Regions from separate parts of the Allobosea sp. BE125 genome, predicted to be linked through region 2. Evidence: riboswitches for the same ligand, from Rfam matches in the RefSeq annotation. Region 2 holds a riboswitch; the other holds the start of a gene.
What was found. Region 2 has a riboswitch for thiamine pyrophosphate ahead of thiC (phosphomethylpyrimidine synthase ThiC). Riboswitches for the same ligand answer to the same signal wherever they lie in the genome.
Positions count from the first base shown of each region.

Region 1: linked by a shared signal. The riboswitch ahead of thiO (glycine oxidase ThiO) and the one ahead of thiC (phosphomethylpyrimidine synthase ThiC) in region 2 are both predicted to bind thiamine pyrophosphate.

Region 1 covers NZ_JAVDTY010000008.1:51,949-59,795, reverse strand. Annotated here, with positions in the region: gene J2Y55_RS18305 (alpha/beta fold hydrolase) at 1-48, shown strand, start outside; gene cysE (serine O-acetyltransferase) at 228-1,076, shown strand; gene J2Y55_RS18295 (LysR family transcriptional regulator) at 1,040-1,975, opposite strand; gene J2Y55_RS18290 (serine hydroxymethyltransferase) at 2,100-3,422, shown strand; TPP riboswitch at 3,484-3,615, shown strand; gene thiO (glycine oxidase ThiO) at 3,673-4,857, shown strand; gene thiS (sulfur carrier protein ThiS) at 4,854-5,066, shown strand; gene thiG (thiazole synthase) at 5,068-5,844, shown strand; gene J2Y55_RS18270 (serine hydrolase domain-containing protein) at 5,984-7,357, opposite strand; gene J2Y55_RS18265 (DUF3126 family protein) at 7,675-7,847, shown strand, end outside.
Region 2 covers NZ_JAVDTY010000014.1:174,178-182,024, forward strand. Annotated here, with positions in the region: gene thiC (phosphomethylpyrimidine synthase ThiC) at 1-1,332, opposite strand, end outside; TPP riboswitch at 1,408-1,512, opposite strand; gene J2Y55_RS26275 (sensor domain-containing diguanylate cyclase) at 1,696-3,615, opposite strand; gene J2Y55_RS26280 (hypothetical protein) at 3,821-4,021, opposite strand; gene J2Y55_RS26285 (OmpA family protein) at 4,245-5,171, opposite strand; gene J2Y55_RS26290 (polysaccharide deacetylase family protein) at 6,501-7,400, opposite strand; gene J2Y55_RS26295 (ABC transporter ATP-binding protein) at 7,412-7,847, opposite strand, start outside.

The sequences.
Region 1 (7,847 bases), on a different contig from region 2:
GACAAGAGCCACAAACAAGCGGTGCTGGATTTTTTGGCACGGGTCTGAACGGGCTGGCCGGTGGCGGGAAAGTATGAGTCCCGTCAGGGTTTTGCGCGCGGCGGCTGCGGTCTTGATTCAAGCGGGCGCCGGGCCGATCTGACACTCCCGCGCTTTCGCGTTTGGCGGTTCACCACCGCAATGTGCTAGAGTTTGAATTCGTCTTACGTCTCCATCGGAGAATGATCATGCCGTCTGGGCGCTCCGTCATAGAAGCACGCGATCCCGCGACCGGGCTCGACCGTGTCGATCCCGTCTGGGCCAGATTGCGGCGCGAGGCCGAAGCTGCGGTCGCCAGCGAGCCGTCGCTTGCCAGCCTGATCACGGCCTCCGTGCTGAACCAGCCGAGCTTCGAGGCGGCGGTCAGTCACCGCGTCGCGATGCGCCTCGGACATGTGGCGGTCTCCGCCGATCTGATCGCACAGGCTTTCGAGGAGGCGCTTATTGCCGATCCAGAGATCAGCCAGGGCATAAGGGCCGATGCGCTTGCGGTGATGGACCGCGACCCGGCCTGCTACCGGGTGCTGGAGCCGGTGCTGTTCTTCAAAGGCTTCCACGCCTTGCAGGCCCATAGGCTCGCGCATTGGCTGCACCGGCAGGGGCGGCGCGATTTCGCACTTTATCTGCAGAGCCGCTCGTCGGAAGTGTTCCAGACCGACATCAATCCGGCCGCGGTGATCGGCAAGGGCATCTTCCTCGACCATGCCACGGGCCTCGTCGTCGGCGAGACCACGGTGATCGAGGACGATGTCTCGATGCTGCAGGATGTGACGCTGGGCGGAACCGGCAAGCAGGGCGGCGACCGCCATCCCAAGATCCGCAAGGGCGTGCTGATCGGCGCCGGCGCCAAGATCCTCGGCAATATCGAGATCGGTCAATGCGCCCGTGTCGCGGCGGGCTCGGTCGTGCTACAGGCCGTGCCGCGCAACAAGACGGTCGCCGGCGTGCCGGCCAAGGTCGTTGGCGAGGCCGGCTGCGCCGAGCCGTCGCGCTCGATGGATCAGATCCTGGCCGGAGATTGCGGCAGCGCGATCTGAGCTGGTTGCGCCTGCGTTTCGAGCAGGCTGTGTGCGATCTCGCGCCGGCTGGCATGCGCGCTTGCTTGTGAGTTCAGGACGAGCGTGAGCGCGTCTCCGGTCGGCATCGCGTCAGCGAAGGGGGCGATGAGCCTGCCGTCGCGCAGATGCGGCGCGATCAGGCTCATCCGGCCCATCAGCACGCCGGAGCCCGAGAGTGCGGCATCGAGCGCCAGGCTGTAGAGCGAAAAGGAGGGGCCGCGGGTCGGGTCGATCGTCCCGATGCCCCCAGCAAAGGCGAGCCAGCGCCGCCAATCCTCGCGCCAGACAGCGTCATGCAACAAGGTCGCGCGCGCCAGATCACCGACGCTCGTGAGCGCGCGCGCGAGTGCCGGCGCGCAGACCGGCAGGATCACGTCCGGGCCCAGCGTCAGCGCGTCGACGGGGAGCGTCTCGGGGCCGAGATAGAACAGCGCCAGATCATGCGGCTCGCGGCGTGGATCCGGCGGCTGTTCCATCGCCGAAACGGAGATCTGCAGCCCGGGAAACGCCGCTTGCAGCGCGGCCAAACGCGGCGAGAGCCAGAGCTGGGCGATGCAGGGCAGGGCGGCGATGGTCAGTGCGCTGCCTTCATGCCCGGCGCGCAAGTCCTGTATCGCCTGCCCCAGCGTGTCGAAGCCGCGCGTCAGCTTGGGCAGGGCGCTACGCGCTCCCTCCGTGAGTTCCACCCCCTGGGCGAGGCGGCGAAACAGCGGGAAGCCGAGCCAGGCTTCCAGTTGCCGGATCTGCTGCGTCACCGCGCCGGCGGTGACGCCGAGCTCTTCGGCTGCCTTGACGAAGCTCTCGCAACGCGCCGCCGCCTCGAAAGCCCGCAAGGCGTTGAGGGATGGCAGGCGCGGGCGCGGCGGCTTGACGGGCATGGCGGATCATCTCTTAGGCTGAGATTTTCTCTGCCTGCGAGCGAGGATTACTCGTTTGCGCAGCCTAGCGCAAACCGGTCATATCGTTCGCATCGTGCGGGATTATCGCGAGGAGGATCAATCGATGACGGCTCTGGGCAGGCGCGACTGGGTTCCGCAAGCGAGCGAGGATTACGTGCTCGGCATCGCCGCCGAGACGGCTGGCCAGTCGCTCGACGCGGTCGCGGCGCGGATCGCGGCGCTGACGGTCGAGAACCGCAACATCCATGAGCGCGACTGCATCAACCTCAATCCCGCGACCAATGTGATGAACCCCAAGGCCGAGGCCGTGCTTGCGGCGGGGCTCGGCGCCCGGCCCTCGCTCGGCTATCCCGGCGACAAATACGAGATGGGGCTGGAGGCGATCGAAAAGATCGAGATCATCGCCGCCGAACTCGCCGCCGAGGTCTTTGGCGCGAAATACGCCGAGATCCGCGTGCCCTCGGGCGCCATCGCCAATCTCTATGCCTTCATGGTCGCGGCCAAGCCCGGTGACTGCATCATCGCGCCGCCGGGCGCGATCGGCGGCCATGTCACGCATCATGGCGCCGGTGCCGCAGGGCTTTACGGCATCGTTACCCATCCCGCCCCGGTCGATCCGGTGAACTACACCGTCGACCTTGCGCGCCTGCGCGAGGATGCCCTGCGATTGAAGCCCAAGCTGATCTCGATCGGCGGCAGCCTCAACCTCTTCGCCCATCCGATCCGCGAGATCCGCGCGATTGCCGACGAAATCGGCGCGATCGTGCTGTTCGACGCCGCGCATATGTCGGGCATGATTGCCGGCCATGGCTGGCAGCAGCCGCTGGAGGAGGGCGCTCATCTGATGACGATGAGCACCTATAAGAGCCTGGGCGGCCCACCCTCGGGCCTGATCGTCACCAACGATGCCGAGATCGCCAAGCGGCTCGACGCCATCGCCTATCCCGGCCTGACCGCGAATTTCGACGCGGCGAAATCGGCCTCGCTGGCGATCACCCTGCTCGACTGGAAGGCGCATGGCCGTGCCTACGCGCAGATGATGGCTGAGACGGCCAAGGCGCTGGGCGAGGCGCTGGTCGAGCGGCAGGTGCCGGTCTTCGCGCGCGACCGCGGCCTGACGACCTCGCATCAATTCGCCATCGAGGCTCACAGCTATGGCGGCGGCCAGGCGGCGGCCAAGACGCTGCGCGCCATCAACATCCTGAGCTGCGGCATCGGCCTGCCCCTGCCGGAGGTGGCGGGCGACGTGAACGGGCTCAGGCTCGGCACGCCCGAGATCGTGCGCTTCGGCATGACGCCCGCCGACATGCCGGAACTGGCCGGCTATATCACTGAGGGCCTCAGCGGCTCGCGGCCGGCAGAAGCGGTGGCCAAGGATGTGACGGCGTTCCGGGCGCGCTTCCGCGAGCTGCATTTCATGCGGTGACGGTTGGCGCTCCCCACATTGGCGCGCACTTGACCAGCGGCCGTCGAGCTTTCACAGTCGTCGTCATTCCAGGGAGATCCCCGGCAAGGGGCTGAGACACCGCTGGCAGACCGGGACAACCCGGATAAGCGCGCGGAAATCCTTCGAACCTGATCCGGTTCATACCGGCGGAGGGATGGATTTCCCGGCTCAAGCCGGCGGCCCGCAAGGCCGCAGATATCCTCGCCCCCGTCGCGGCGAGGAGTTTGCGATGAGAGGCCCACCCGACACCAGTTTGCGCCGCCAGCAGGCCCGCCCGCCCGATGCTCCGGCGCCGCCGGCCGCGACGGATGTCGCCATCATCGGCGGCGGCGTGATCGGCCTGATGACCGGTTGGCGATTGCTGCGCGCCGGCCTGCGGGTCGCACTCTTCGAGCGCGGCACGCTCGGCCAAGGCGCGAGCCTCGCTGCCACCGGGATGCTGGCGGCAGCCGCCGAATTCGAGCCCGGCGGCGAGGAACATGTCGCGCTCGCCCTGGAAAGCCAGCGTCTCTGGCCGAGCTTCGCTGCCGAATTATCGGCCGATGGCGGGCTCGATATCGACTATCGCAGGGATGGCATCCTGCTTGTCGCCACGACGCGCGACGAGGTGGCGCGGCTGCGCTTCCGCCATGAGATGCAGCGGCAGGCAGGGCTTGCGACGCTGTGGCTCGACGGCGCCGCCTGCCGAGGCTTTGAGCCCGGCCTGCGACCCTCCGTCGTGGCCGGCATCCATTGCCCGGGCGACCATCAGGTCGACCCGGTCAGGGTGATCGCGGCTCTGCGGCAGGCCTTCATCGGACGCGGCGGAATCCTGCTCGAAGGCTTGGCGGCAACGCCCCGGCTGCAAGCCGGGCGCGCCGTGGGCGTCACGACGAAGCAAGGGCTGGTGAAGGCCGGGATCGTCGTCGCCGCCGGCGGGGCCTGGACCGAGATAGCGGGGCTCTCCCTGCCGTTGCGGCCGCTCAAGGGGCAGTCGCTGGCGCTGGCATGCCCGCCGCACCGGCCGCTGCTCTCGCGCATGGTCTGGACCGACCAGGTCCATCTCGCCCCCAAGAGCGACGGCACGCTGATCGTCGGTGCGACCATGGAGGAATGCGGCTTCGACGATGCCGTGACGGCCGGCGGCGTCTACGCGCTGCTCGAAGGCGCGCGACGCATCCTGCCCGGCATCGAGGAGCTGCCGATCGCCGCAATCTGGTCGGGCTTCCGCCCGACCAGCACTGACGACGCGCCGATCCTCGGTGAGACCCGGATTCCAGGCCTGCTCCTCGCCACGGGACATCATCGCAACGGCTATCTGCTGGCCCCTGTCACCGCGGTGGCGATCACGCAACTCGTCACCGAGGGAGGCATCACGGGGCCTGCCGCATCCTTCGGATCGGAGCGCTTTTTTGCACAGGAGGCAGTGGCATGAAGCTCATCGTCAATGGACGCGATCACGACAGCGCGGCGCAGGATCTGCTGGCGCTATGGCGGGAGCGCACCGCCGAGCTCGATCTGCCGGGCCCGCAGGGCTTCGCCATCGCGCTGAACGGGATGGTGGTGAAGCAGTCGCAATGGCAGCTCACGCGTCTGGCGTCCGGTGACCGCGTCGAAATCATTCGCGCTTTTCAAGGAGGTTGAGATGAGTGCCGCAGAACAGCCCTTCACCCTGGCCGGAACGCAACTCGGCTCCCGCCTGCTGATCGGGACGGCCGGCTATCCCAACCAGCGCATCATGGTGGATGCGGTGGCGGCCAGCGGGGCGGAGATCGTGACCTTGTCGCTGCGCCGGATCTCGCTGGCGGGCCATGGCTCCGATACGGCGCAGCTTTTGTCCGGCTACCGCTTCCTGCCCAACACGGCTGGCTGCGAGACGGCGCGCGACGCCGTCCTGACGGCGGAGCTCGCCCGCGAGGCGCTTGGAACCAACTGGATCAAGCTCGAAGTCATCGGCGATCGCGAGACGCTCTATCCCGATGTCGGGGAGCTGCTGGAGGCGACGCGCCAGCTCGTCGAGATGGGCTTCGTCGTGCTGCCTTATTGCAATGACGATCCGGTGGTTTGCGCGCGCCTCGCCGATCTCGGCGCCGCTGCAGTGATGCCGATGGGCTCGCTGATCGGCTCCGGCATGGGCGTCGCCAACCCTGCCAATCTCGAATTGATCTGCGCGCGCTCGGCCGTTCCCGTGATCGTCGATGCCGGGCTGGGCACGGCGTCGGATGCCGCCATCGCGGTGGAATGCGGCGCAAGCGCCGTGCTGCTCAACACCGCTATAGCCAAGGCAAAGGATCCGGTCCGCATGGCCCGCGCCATGCGCCATGCCGTCGCGGCCGGTTGGGATGCGCGCGGGGCTGGGCGCATTCCGCGCCGCGGCCGCGCCGAAGCGTCGAGCCCCCAGCTCGGGCTCGTCGGTTCGTGAACGCGCCGGAGCCGAGCCCGGGCCTGAGCGACGGGTTCTAGAGCGTTTTCGAGCGAAGTGGCCACCGGTTCGCGTGAAGAAAACGCGTTAAAACAAGGAGCTAGAGGATTCTCGCGATTCGGAGAAACGCGGAAATGCTCTAGGCGTTGTCGCTCTGGTAGCGCGCGAGCATCTCCGCCTTCAGCGCCGCTTCCGAGACGACATGCGCGCCGCCGAGCCAGACCGACTCGATGCCGCCTGCATCGTCGCGCACCAGCCGCGCCGTTTCGCCGGGGCTGTTGAAGGAGGAGGCCTTGACGATCCGGCCGCGATCGGGGGCTTCGATCGCGATCTCGCCGGCATCGAGGAAGGGGCTGAACAGGGTCGGGTTGGCAATCAGCACCTTGTTGGCGAAGGGCACGAGGTCGCCAGGGTTCCAGATCGTCCACCAGCGCCCGGCCCAATCCTTGGTCGCGGCCGAGGGGGCGCCCAGCTCCTGGAAGCGCTTGAGGATCTGGACGAGGCCGTCGAGCCAGGGATGGGCGAGGCCGTCGATGGCGTTGGTCAGCACCGAGATCGTCAGATCCTGCTCCGGCAGGACGGCAGTGCGGGTGATGAAGCCCTGGAAGCCGCCGGAGTGGCCGAACCAGGCCCAGTCGCCCTCGCCGCCGGAAATGGTGCCGAGGCCGTAATGGCGGCCTAGGCTGCTTTCCTCGTCGGTCCAGAGCCGGCGGCTCATCTCGCGGCGATTGAGGGGCGAGAGGATGCTGCGCTCTGCCTTCGGCGAGAGCTGCGCGAAATAGCGCGCGACATCGGCGGCCGTGGCGACGAAGCCGGCGGCAGACATCATCGCTTGGCAAGGATTGTCGCCGGGCACGACGACGCGATGTCCGAGCGGCCATTTCGGGCTGTGGCCCCGAGCCATCGGGCCGGTCCAGAGGCCGATATCGGGCATGGTTTCAGCAAGCCCGGCTGCCGCTACGACCTCCCTGGCGATCCAGTCGGCATAGGGCTCGCCCGTCACCGCCTCGATCACCAGGCCGAGCAGGCCAAAGCCGTGATTGGAGTATTTGAGGCGCTGCGAGGCGGGCAGGATGGGCGGCAAGGCCAGGTCGGCGAGCAGTTCGGCCTTGTCGCAATAGGGCTTGCGGTCGAAGAACTGGCCGTTGTCGGGACCGTCGCGCGTCAGGCCGGCGCTGTTGGAGAGGAGCTGCGCCAGCGTCACGGTCGCGACCTCGGGATGGAGGCGGGGCACGAAGCTGCCCGCCTTGTCGTCGAGGCGCAGCCGCCCGGCCTCGACCAGGCGCAGGATGCCGGCCGAGGTGAAGCTCTTCGAATGCGAGGCGATGCGGAAGCCGTGGCGCGGCGTCAGCGCCTCGCCTGTCGTGATGTCGGCCTTGCCGAAGGCGGCTTCCAGCACGATCTCCCGCCCGCTCGCGATCGCGATGGAGCATCCCGGCTGGTCGTGATGGCGGAGCTGGAATTCGAGCCAGCTGGAGGCATAGGCGAGGGCGGCAGGCAGCCACGGCGTCATGGGGCGATCCGTCATGAGCGAAGGGAGCGCTCACTATTGCAGATCGCGGCGGCGCGTGCAGGCGCGCCAGGCGGCGGTGGCTATGCGGGAATGGAAGAGCATTTGCGAGGAGCAGCGCGATGACACAATCCAAAGGGGGCGTGGAGCGAGGCCTCCTGGATTGCTTCGCGAAGCCTGTGCTCGGGCTTGCCGAAGGCAAGACCCGGGTGCTCGCAATGACGGGTGAGGGTTGTGTGATTGGCGGCTAGACAGCCTTCCGGCTTGCCCTTCCGGCCCCGTCATGGCATCCGTCCCGGCAACCGATAAGGACCGATACCGTGGACAAGACAGAACTCGCCAAGCTCGAAGGCTACCTGCGCCGCACCTTCGCCAACCATGCGATCAGCGTGCGGGCGCGCATGAAGAAGAACGATTCGGCCGAGGTTTATCTGGCCGACGAGTTCATCGGCATCATCCATGTCGATGACGAGGACGGCGACCGCTCGTTCAA
Region 2 (7,847 bases):
GCATTCGCGCAATTGCTTGTCCATATTCTCCTTGATCTTGTGCATCGGCACATGGCCGGGGCCCTCGATCATCACCTGGCAGCCCTTGTCCCAGGCAACCTTGGTGAGCTCGCCCAGCGTCTCCAGCTCGGCGAACTGGGCACGGTCATTGGCGTCGGCGATCGAGCCCGGACGCAAGCCGTCGCCGAGCGAGAACGAGACGTCATAGCGCCGCATGATCTCGCAGATCTCGTCGAAACGCTCGTAGAGGAAGCTTTCCTTGTGATGCGCCAGGCACCAGCGCGCCATGATCGAGCCGCCGCGCGAGACGATGCCGGTCACCCTGGAAGCCGTCAGCGGCACATAGGGCAGCCTGACGCCGGCATGGATGGTGAAGTAGTCGACGCCCTGCTCGGCCTGCTCGATCAGCGTGTCCTTGAACACCTCCCAGTCGAGCTTGACCGGATCGCCGCCGACCTTCTCCAGCGCCTGGTAGATCGGCACGGTGCCGATCGGGACCGGCGAGTTGCGCAGGATCCAGGAGCGGATGTTGTGGATGTTGCGCCCGGTCGACAGGTCCATGACCGTGTCGGCGCCCCAGCGGATCGCCCAGACCAGCTTCTCGACCTCCTCGGCGGCGCCGGAGGTGACGGCGGAATTGCCGATATTGGCGTTGATCTTGACCAGGAAGTTCCGGCCGATCGCCATCGGCTCGAGTTCCGGATGGTTGATGTTGGCGGGAATGATCGCCCGCCCGCGCGCGATCTCGCTGCGCACGAATTCGGGCGTGACGAATTCCGGTACGCTCGCGCCAAAGCTCTCGCCATCGGCGTGACGCTCTTTCGCGCCCTCCAGCATGGCGACGCGGCCGAGATTCTCGCGATGCGCGACATAGATCATCTCAGGGGTGATGATGCCGGCGCGCGCGAATTCGAACTGCGTCGCCATCTGGCCGGGCTTGGCCGTCAGCACCGGGCGCTCAGCCGGACAGGCGGGCACCAGGTTCTCGGGCGAGATGTTGCCATTGTCGGCGGCGGTGACTTCGCGGCCGGGAACGGTGTCGAAACCGCGCGCGTCGAGCCAGGCGCGGCGTGGCTGCGGCAAGCCCTGGTTCAGATCGATCCTGGCATCGCTCTCGGTGAAGGGCCCCGACGGGTCATAGATGCGCACCGGTAGTTCTGCATCGGTCGAAAGCTGCACCTCGCGGAAGGGCACCCGCATGGTCGGGTCTTCCGGCGGCGCGACATAGATCTTGCGCGAGCCGATGATCGGGCCGGTGGTGACGCCGGTCGGTGCACCAAACTTGGGCGTGGCCTTGACGCTGTTTTTGGCAGACTTGGTGTGAACGTTCATGGGATCTCCTCCTTGGTCCAAGGTTCAGGAGATCCGGCGTCGAAGCGGTCTAGCGCTGTCTGCGGCCGCGATTCTGCGCAAGCCGCGTTCCAGTCCCTCCGCCGGTATGACCCGGATCAGGTTCGATGGGTTCGGCCTGGACGGCCATCTCAGCTCTTGCGAGCACCCCTCGGAACGGCTGGGAAGTTAGGCGCGATGACGCCCGCGCGCAACCGGCAAACAGCGCTCGGCTCGCATGGCGTCATTGCCATCTGTTCATCGCCTCGTTGATAGCGGCGGCGCTTCGGCGCGACGGCGGCAGCGAGAGATCGTGCGGAGCCGACTTCGGAAGCGGCGCATTCCGGTGAGGCGCATTGTTGCGGGTCAGGCGCTCCTGGCGCGCGGCCAGGGCAGCACTCGTCCCGACATGACCATGCGATCACGCCCGCCGTCCTTGGCGGAATAAAGCGCCCGATCAGCTGCTCCAACCAACGAGGCGCGACCTGTCGTTGCATGGGAGTTCGGCCAGATGGTCGCGCCGCCAAGGCTCGCCGTGACGAGCCCGGACGGAGGGTTCGACCCGTGCGGCATCTGGATGTCGCGAAGCGCATCGCAGAACCTCTTACCGACCAGCTCGCAGCCTTCGGCATTCGTATCCGGCAAGAGGAGGGCGAACTCTTCCCCGCCATAGCGCGCGGCCAGATCGCCCGGGCGTCGTGCTTGCGCGGCCAAGACGGCGGCCACAGCACGCAGGCAGCCATCTCCAGCGGGATGTCCGTAACGATCGTTGAATTTCTTGAAATGGTCGATATCGATCATCAGCACGGAAAGGGCGGTGCCCTCTCGCGAGGCCCGCGCCCATTCCTGCTCCAGCCGCTCGTCGAAACATCGGCGATTGGCGAGCCCCGTCAGCCCGTCCAAGGTCGCCAGCGCCGCGAGTTTGTCTTCGAGATCCTTGTGCTCGGTCATATCGCGTGAGATCGCCACGACGCCATCGATCGTGCCGCTATCGGACCTCGTCACGCGCAAGGTCGTCTCGATCCAGATCTCGGTCTTCTCCCGGTGGCGCGTGCGGTAGATGATCCTGGCTTCCTCGACCTCGCCGCGCTTCAGCGCAGCGACGACCTGTTCGACCCGGGGCAAGTCCTCCGGGTTGACGCCGGCCAGAGCCGGCGTTCCGACCAGCTGCGCGGGGTCCCAGCCCAGAACGCTCGCGGAGGAAGGGGAAGCGTAGAGTATGCGCTCGTCGAAATCGATCCGGGTGACCATGTCGCTGGATGCTTCCGCGAGCAGGCGGAAATCGGCCTCCTTGGCGATCAGCGCTGCCGCCATACGCTGACGCTCATAGAGCTGGCGCACGAGATGCAGGCCGATGACGCCAATCACCAATGTCAAAGCCAGCACGAAGGCCATCCGGGCGATGGCGGCCTGGCGCCAGCGCAGCAGAACGTCATCCTGGGCTTCCGTCGCCAGCACCAGGAGCGGATATCGCTCGCTGAACCTGAAGGAACTCAGACGTTGCAGCCCATCCAGCGGTGATTTGAAATAATAGACGCTGGCGGCGGGCCGGGACATCCTGTCCCTGATCAGAGGTGTCGCCGACATGTCTCGTCCGACATAGGTGTCGTTATCGACGCTGCGCGCAAGCAGAATGCCATCGGCGCTCAGCAGCGTGATTGCCCCGTTGGGGCCGATGTCGAACCGGCGATAGAACTGCGAGAAATATCCGGCGTCGATCGTCGCCAGGACCACGCCGGCGAAAGCGCCATCGGGATGATTGAGGCGCCGAGACACCGTGATGATCCACTGACCACCGGTCCGGCTTTGAACGGGTCGGCCCAGATAGATGCGGCGATCGTCCACAGCACGATGATGCTGGAAATAGGCGCGGTCGCTGTTGTTGAGGCCCGCGAAGTCGACTTTCTCCGTGGTGGCCAGCCAGCGGCCCGTTTCGTCGTAGACGAAGAGGCCGCGGATTCGCCCTAGCGTCGGTTTGCGAAGGTCGAGAATACTCTGAACTGTCGCGATTGCGGCGGGACTCGTGCCGTTTGTCTCCAGTCTGCTGGCCAAGCCGAAAAGCGCTGCATCGGCGAGTTCGATGGTGTCCTCCGCGTGCTGTGTCAGCGAGCGCGAGAGATTGATCATGTCGACTTCGGCGTTCTTCAGATCGGCTGCCCGGGTGGCCCATTCGCGCCATCCGCTCAGGGCGAGAATGGCGATGCAGGCCACCGTAACGAATGCCGCGGCCCAGAATGGCAGACGCGGCAGGCTTCCGGCATGCCCATCAATGCGACTCGCCTTCATGGCTGTTTCCTCCGAAGCGGAGCCTCACATCGCGGTCGTAATCCTCACGTCACGGTCTCAATAAAACTTGGCGCCAGTGGGCCTCTCCCGATGCCGCCTCGGCCGGCTGGGCGCCCCGGGGAGTGTCGTTCGCCGGGCTGCATGCCGGCGGCCGGTATCGCTGCGTGGGTGCAGAGCGTCGTGCTCTACGCCATGACGCAGGAGCTCAGGCAGTGATGTCGACGGTCTGGCCCTGGCCGGCCGGAAGGGCGGCCTTCGCCTGGGCTGCACCCTGCTGCAGCAGATCGGCCACAGCCTGCTCGGCATCGGCCTGCTGCTTGACCATCTCGGTCTGGATCGTCTGGCGGGTTGCGGCGGCCTGGCTCGCGGCGAGGCTCTGCGCGATGGCAATCGATGAATCGCTCATGATCGGTCTCCTCTCAGTTAGAGCGCTTTCAAGCGAAGTGGACACCGGTTCGCGTGAAGAAAGCGCGTCAAAACAAAGGGCTAGAGTAATCGAACGACCCGGACGGATCGAAAATTCCTCTAGTGCTGGACTAGGAGAGCTAGACCAGAGTCCTTGCCGCTTCATGAAAGCGATGCGGCGAAAGCGAACCGGCGCGGCGGCGTGCCACCGCGCCGGCATGGGTTCACGGCCCGGTGCGGCCCGCCAGCAGCGGCGTGATCCGTCGCAGCGTCACGCGCCGGTTTTCGCGCGAGGCCTCCTGCGTCGCGACCTTTAGATATTGCTCGCCATAGCCCTGGGTCGTCAGGTTCTCGGCGGGCACGCCGAAGTCGCGGGTCAGGATTTCCGCGACCGATTGGGCGCGGCGGTCCGACAAGGACAGATTGTCGATGTCGGCGCCGACGGCGTCGGTATGGCCCTCGACCAGGAAGACCTCGTTGGGCGAGCTCTGCAGTCCCTGCCGGATCGACTGGGCGATGGTCGCGAGCCGCTGGGCCTGGTCCGGCGCGATAGTCCAGGAGCCTGTCTCGAAGGTCACCGTATTGATATCGACGCTGCGCATCCGCGCCCGCAGATCGGGCGAATAGCGCACCTCGTCAAGCGTGTAGCGGCGCGGGATCGCCGCGATCGGCGGGGCCATGATCGTCTCGTAGATCAGACCCTCATCGGCTCGCTCGGCATCGACGATATAGCGCTCGCGCGGCATCGGCAGGGGTGGCGCTGGCAGTACGACGATCTCATCCGAGAAGCGGTCATTGGGTCGATCGCGGCGGGTGTTGTCGATGATCACGATCTCACGCCCGTCGCGGTCGAGGCGGGCGCGGCGGATCAGCCGGCCATCCTCGTCGGTGACCGTCACCACGCGAGTGCCGTCGGGCCGTTCGAAGACGCTGCGGGTCTCGCCATCGCGACGGTCGACGCGTGGCTGGTAGCCAAGATCACGGAACCGCTCGGTCTCATCGCGGCGGATGATGACGCGGTCGTCGTCGCGAATGATCGTGCGGCCGGGCTCGCGGATGATCGTGACGTCGCCGTCGCGCCGTTCCTCGCGCCGGCTGCGGACATCGTCGAAGCGCTCCGCGCCCTGCGTCGCCATGATGCCGCCGATCACGCCGGCGCCAAGGCCGATCGCGGCGGCGCCGCCAAGCCCGATGCCGCCACGCCGGCCTTGCCGGTCAGGCGCCGGCGGTTGGCCGGGAGCACCAGCGGGGGGCTGGCCTGCTGGCGGCGGCGCAAGAGTCTGTCCGGGCTGGGTCTGTCCGGGCTGCGGCTGGGCGGAAGGCGGCGGGAGAGCTCCCGGGCCGCGCCCGCCTGGAGCCGGGGCTGCCGCTGGCGGAGGCGCCAGAGTCTGTCCGGGCTGGGTTTGCCCCGGCTGCGGCTGGGCGACTGGTGGCGGCAGGGGCGTTCCCGGACCGCGCCCGCTAGGAGCAGGAGCCGTTGGAGCCGTCGCCGGCGGAGGCGTCAGCGGTGCGGCCGCGGGCGGAGGTACGGGCGTCGGACGGGTTGCTGGCGCTTGGCCCGGAGCCGCTGCCGGCGGCGCGGCTTGGGGTTGGCCCGGCGGCAGTGTGGGGCGCGGGACGGCCGGGGCCGTGGGCGCTCCTGGCGTCGCGGGCGCTGCCGCCGGCGGAACCGGAGCAGCACGGGGCGCGGCCGGGGTTGCCGGCGCCGCGTTCGGAGCAGGTGCAGGCTGAGCCGCGGGCGGGGCGCCCGGCGCGCGGCCGGCCGGAGGCGGCGGCGCGACGGGGGCAGGCGCGGGCGTCGGCCGGGCGGCAGGCGGCTGGCCGGGCAAGGGCTGCTGCGGCCGCGCTGCCGGCGGGCGGCCGGGTTCGCCTGGCGCGGGAGCCATGATTGGCGGTACGGGGCGCGGCATGGCCGGCTCGCGGGGCGGCTCGGCGCGCGGAGTGGGCGCGGGTGGAATGGGCGGAACAGGACGTGCCGCGGGTGGCTCGGCCCGAGGCTGGGGCCGGGGCTCCGGCGCAGCGGCCGGCGGAGCCGGAGCGGGACGGGGTGCGGCGGGAGCAGCCGGCGCGGCGTTCGGGGCTGCAGGACTCGGGGCTGCAGGAGCAGCAGGGCGCTGTATCGCCGGCGGTGCGCCGGGCGCGGGGCGGGCCGCGGGCGGGCGCTCGGCTCCCGGCTGTTGTCCTGGCGGCCGGGGCCGGCCCGGCCGGCCGGGCTCTTCCTCGCTGGGAGCGGGGGCGGGCGCTTGCGCCAGCAGCAAGCCATTCTGAGCGGAGGGAGCGGCGAAGCCGCCCTGCGACAAGGTGATCGCAGGCAGCATGGTTCCGATCAGGAGCCAGTTCTTGGTGCGCGTCATGAAATCCGTTTCCGTTTCAGCGACGGGTATCAACGCCTTTGCGCGCTGAACCCCCGATGAAGCGAAAACGGCCAAAATCGGGCAGAGTTCCGTCCCGCCCGGCATTGCCTGGCGGGACGGCGTGATTCAGAGCGCGGCCTGCGCCTTCACATAGCGCGCGATCTCGGCATGGCTGGCGAACCAGACATCGCCCTTCGCCTTGGCGTGCGCGATCAGCTTCTCGAGGATCCAGATGCGCGAGCGATAGGTGATGATATGCGGGTGCATGGTGAGCAGGAACAACCCGCCATCCTCATAGGCGCCGTCGAATTCGCGGCGGAAGATGTCGAACACGGTCTCCGGCGCCGTATAGGGCCGCAAGGCCTGGAAGCGGTTCATGTTGAAATAGACCGCGTCGTCGCGAATCCATTCGACCGGCAACTCGACCATGCCGGTCGCTTCGCCCTTGTCGATCAGTTCGTAGGGGTCGTCATCGGCAAAGAGCGATGAATCGTAGAGCAGGCCGAGTTCGCGCTCGATCGCCAGGGTGACTTCCGAGAAATCCCAGGACGGCGTGCGCATCCCGACCGGCCTGACGCCGGTGACCTTTTCCAGCGTGTCGGCCGAGCGCAGATGCAATTCGCGCTCATTGGCGGGGGGCACGGCGGTGTTGACCTCGTGGATCCAGCCGTGAAGGCCGATCTCATGGCCCTCCGCGATGACGCGGCGCTGTTCGTCCGGGTAAAGCAGCGCGGTCACCGCCGGCACGAAGAAGCTCGCCTGGATGTCCTCCTTCGCCAGCAGGCTCAGGATGCGCGGCATGCCGACGCGATTGCCGTATTGCCCCCAGGAGAGCCGCCCGACCGACTTGCCGCCATCGCGCAGCTCGTTGGTCTCGTGATCGACGTCGAAGGACAGCGCCACCGCGCAGCGCGCGCCGTTGGGCCAGGTCTTCGGCTTCAGATTGCGTCCGGCGCGGACGCGGTTGACCTTGGCGCGCCAGGTCTCTTCAGGCCATTGCCAGGGTTCGAGGGGCAGGTCGGTCATGGCAGGCTCCTTCAGGCGGGGGCGAAAGGCGCGAAATGACAGGCGCTGAGGCGGGCCGCGCCGACCTCGCGCAGCAGCGGCCGCTCCTGGCGGCAGCGCTCCGCCGCGAGCGGACAGCGCAAATGGAAATGGCAGCCCGCCGGCGGCGAGAGCGGCGAGGGCAATTCGCCGGCGATCGGCTTGAACGACGTCGTGACGCCGTCATCGAGCACGAGCTTGGGCACGCTGTCGAGCAGCGCCTGGGTATAGGGATGCTGCGGGGCGGCGTAGACTGCCTGCGTCTCGCCAAGTTCGACGATGCGGCCGAGATACATGATCGCGACGCGGTCGCAGAGATGGCGCACCACGCCGAGATCGTGGCTGATGAACAGCATGGTGAGGTTGAGTTCGCGGCGCAGCTTCAGGAACAGATTGATGATCTGCGCCTGGATCGAGACGTCGAGCGAG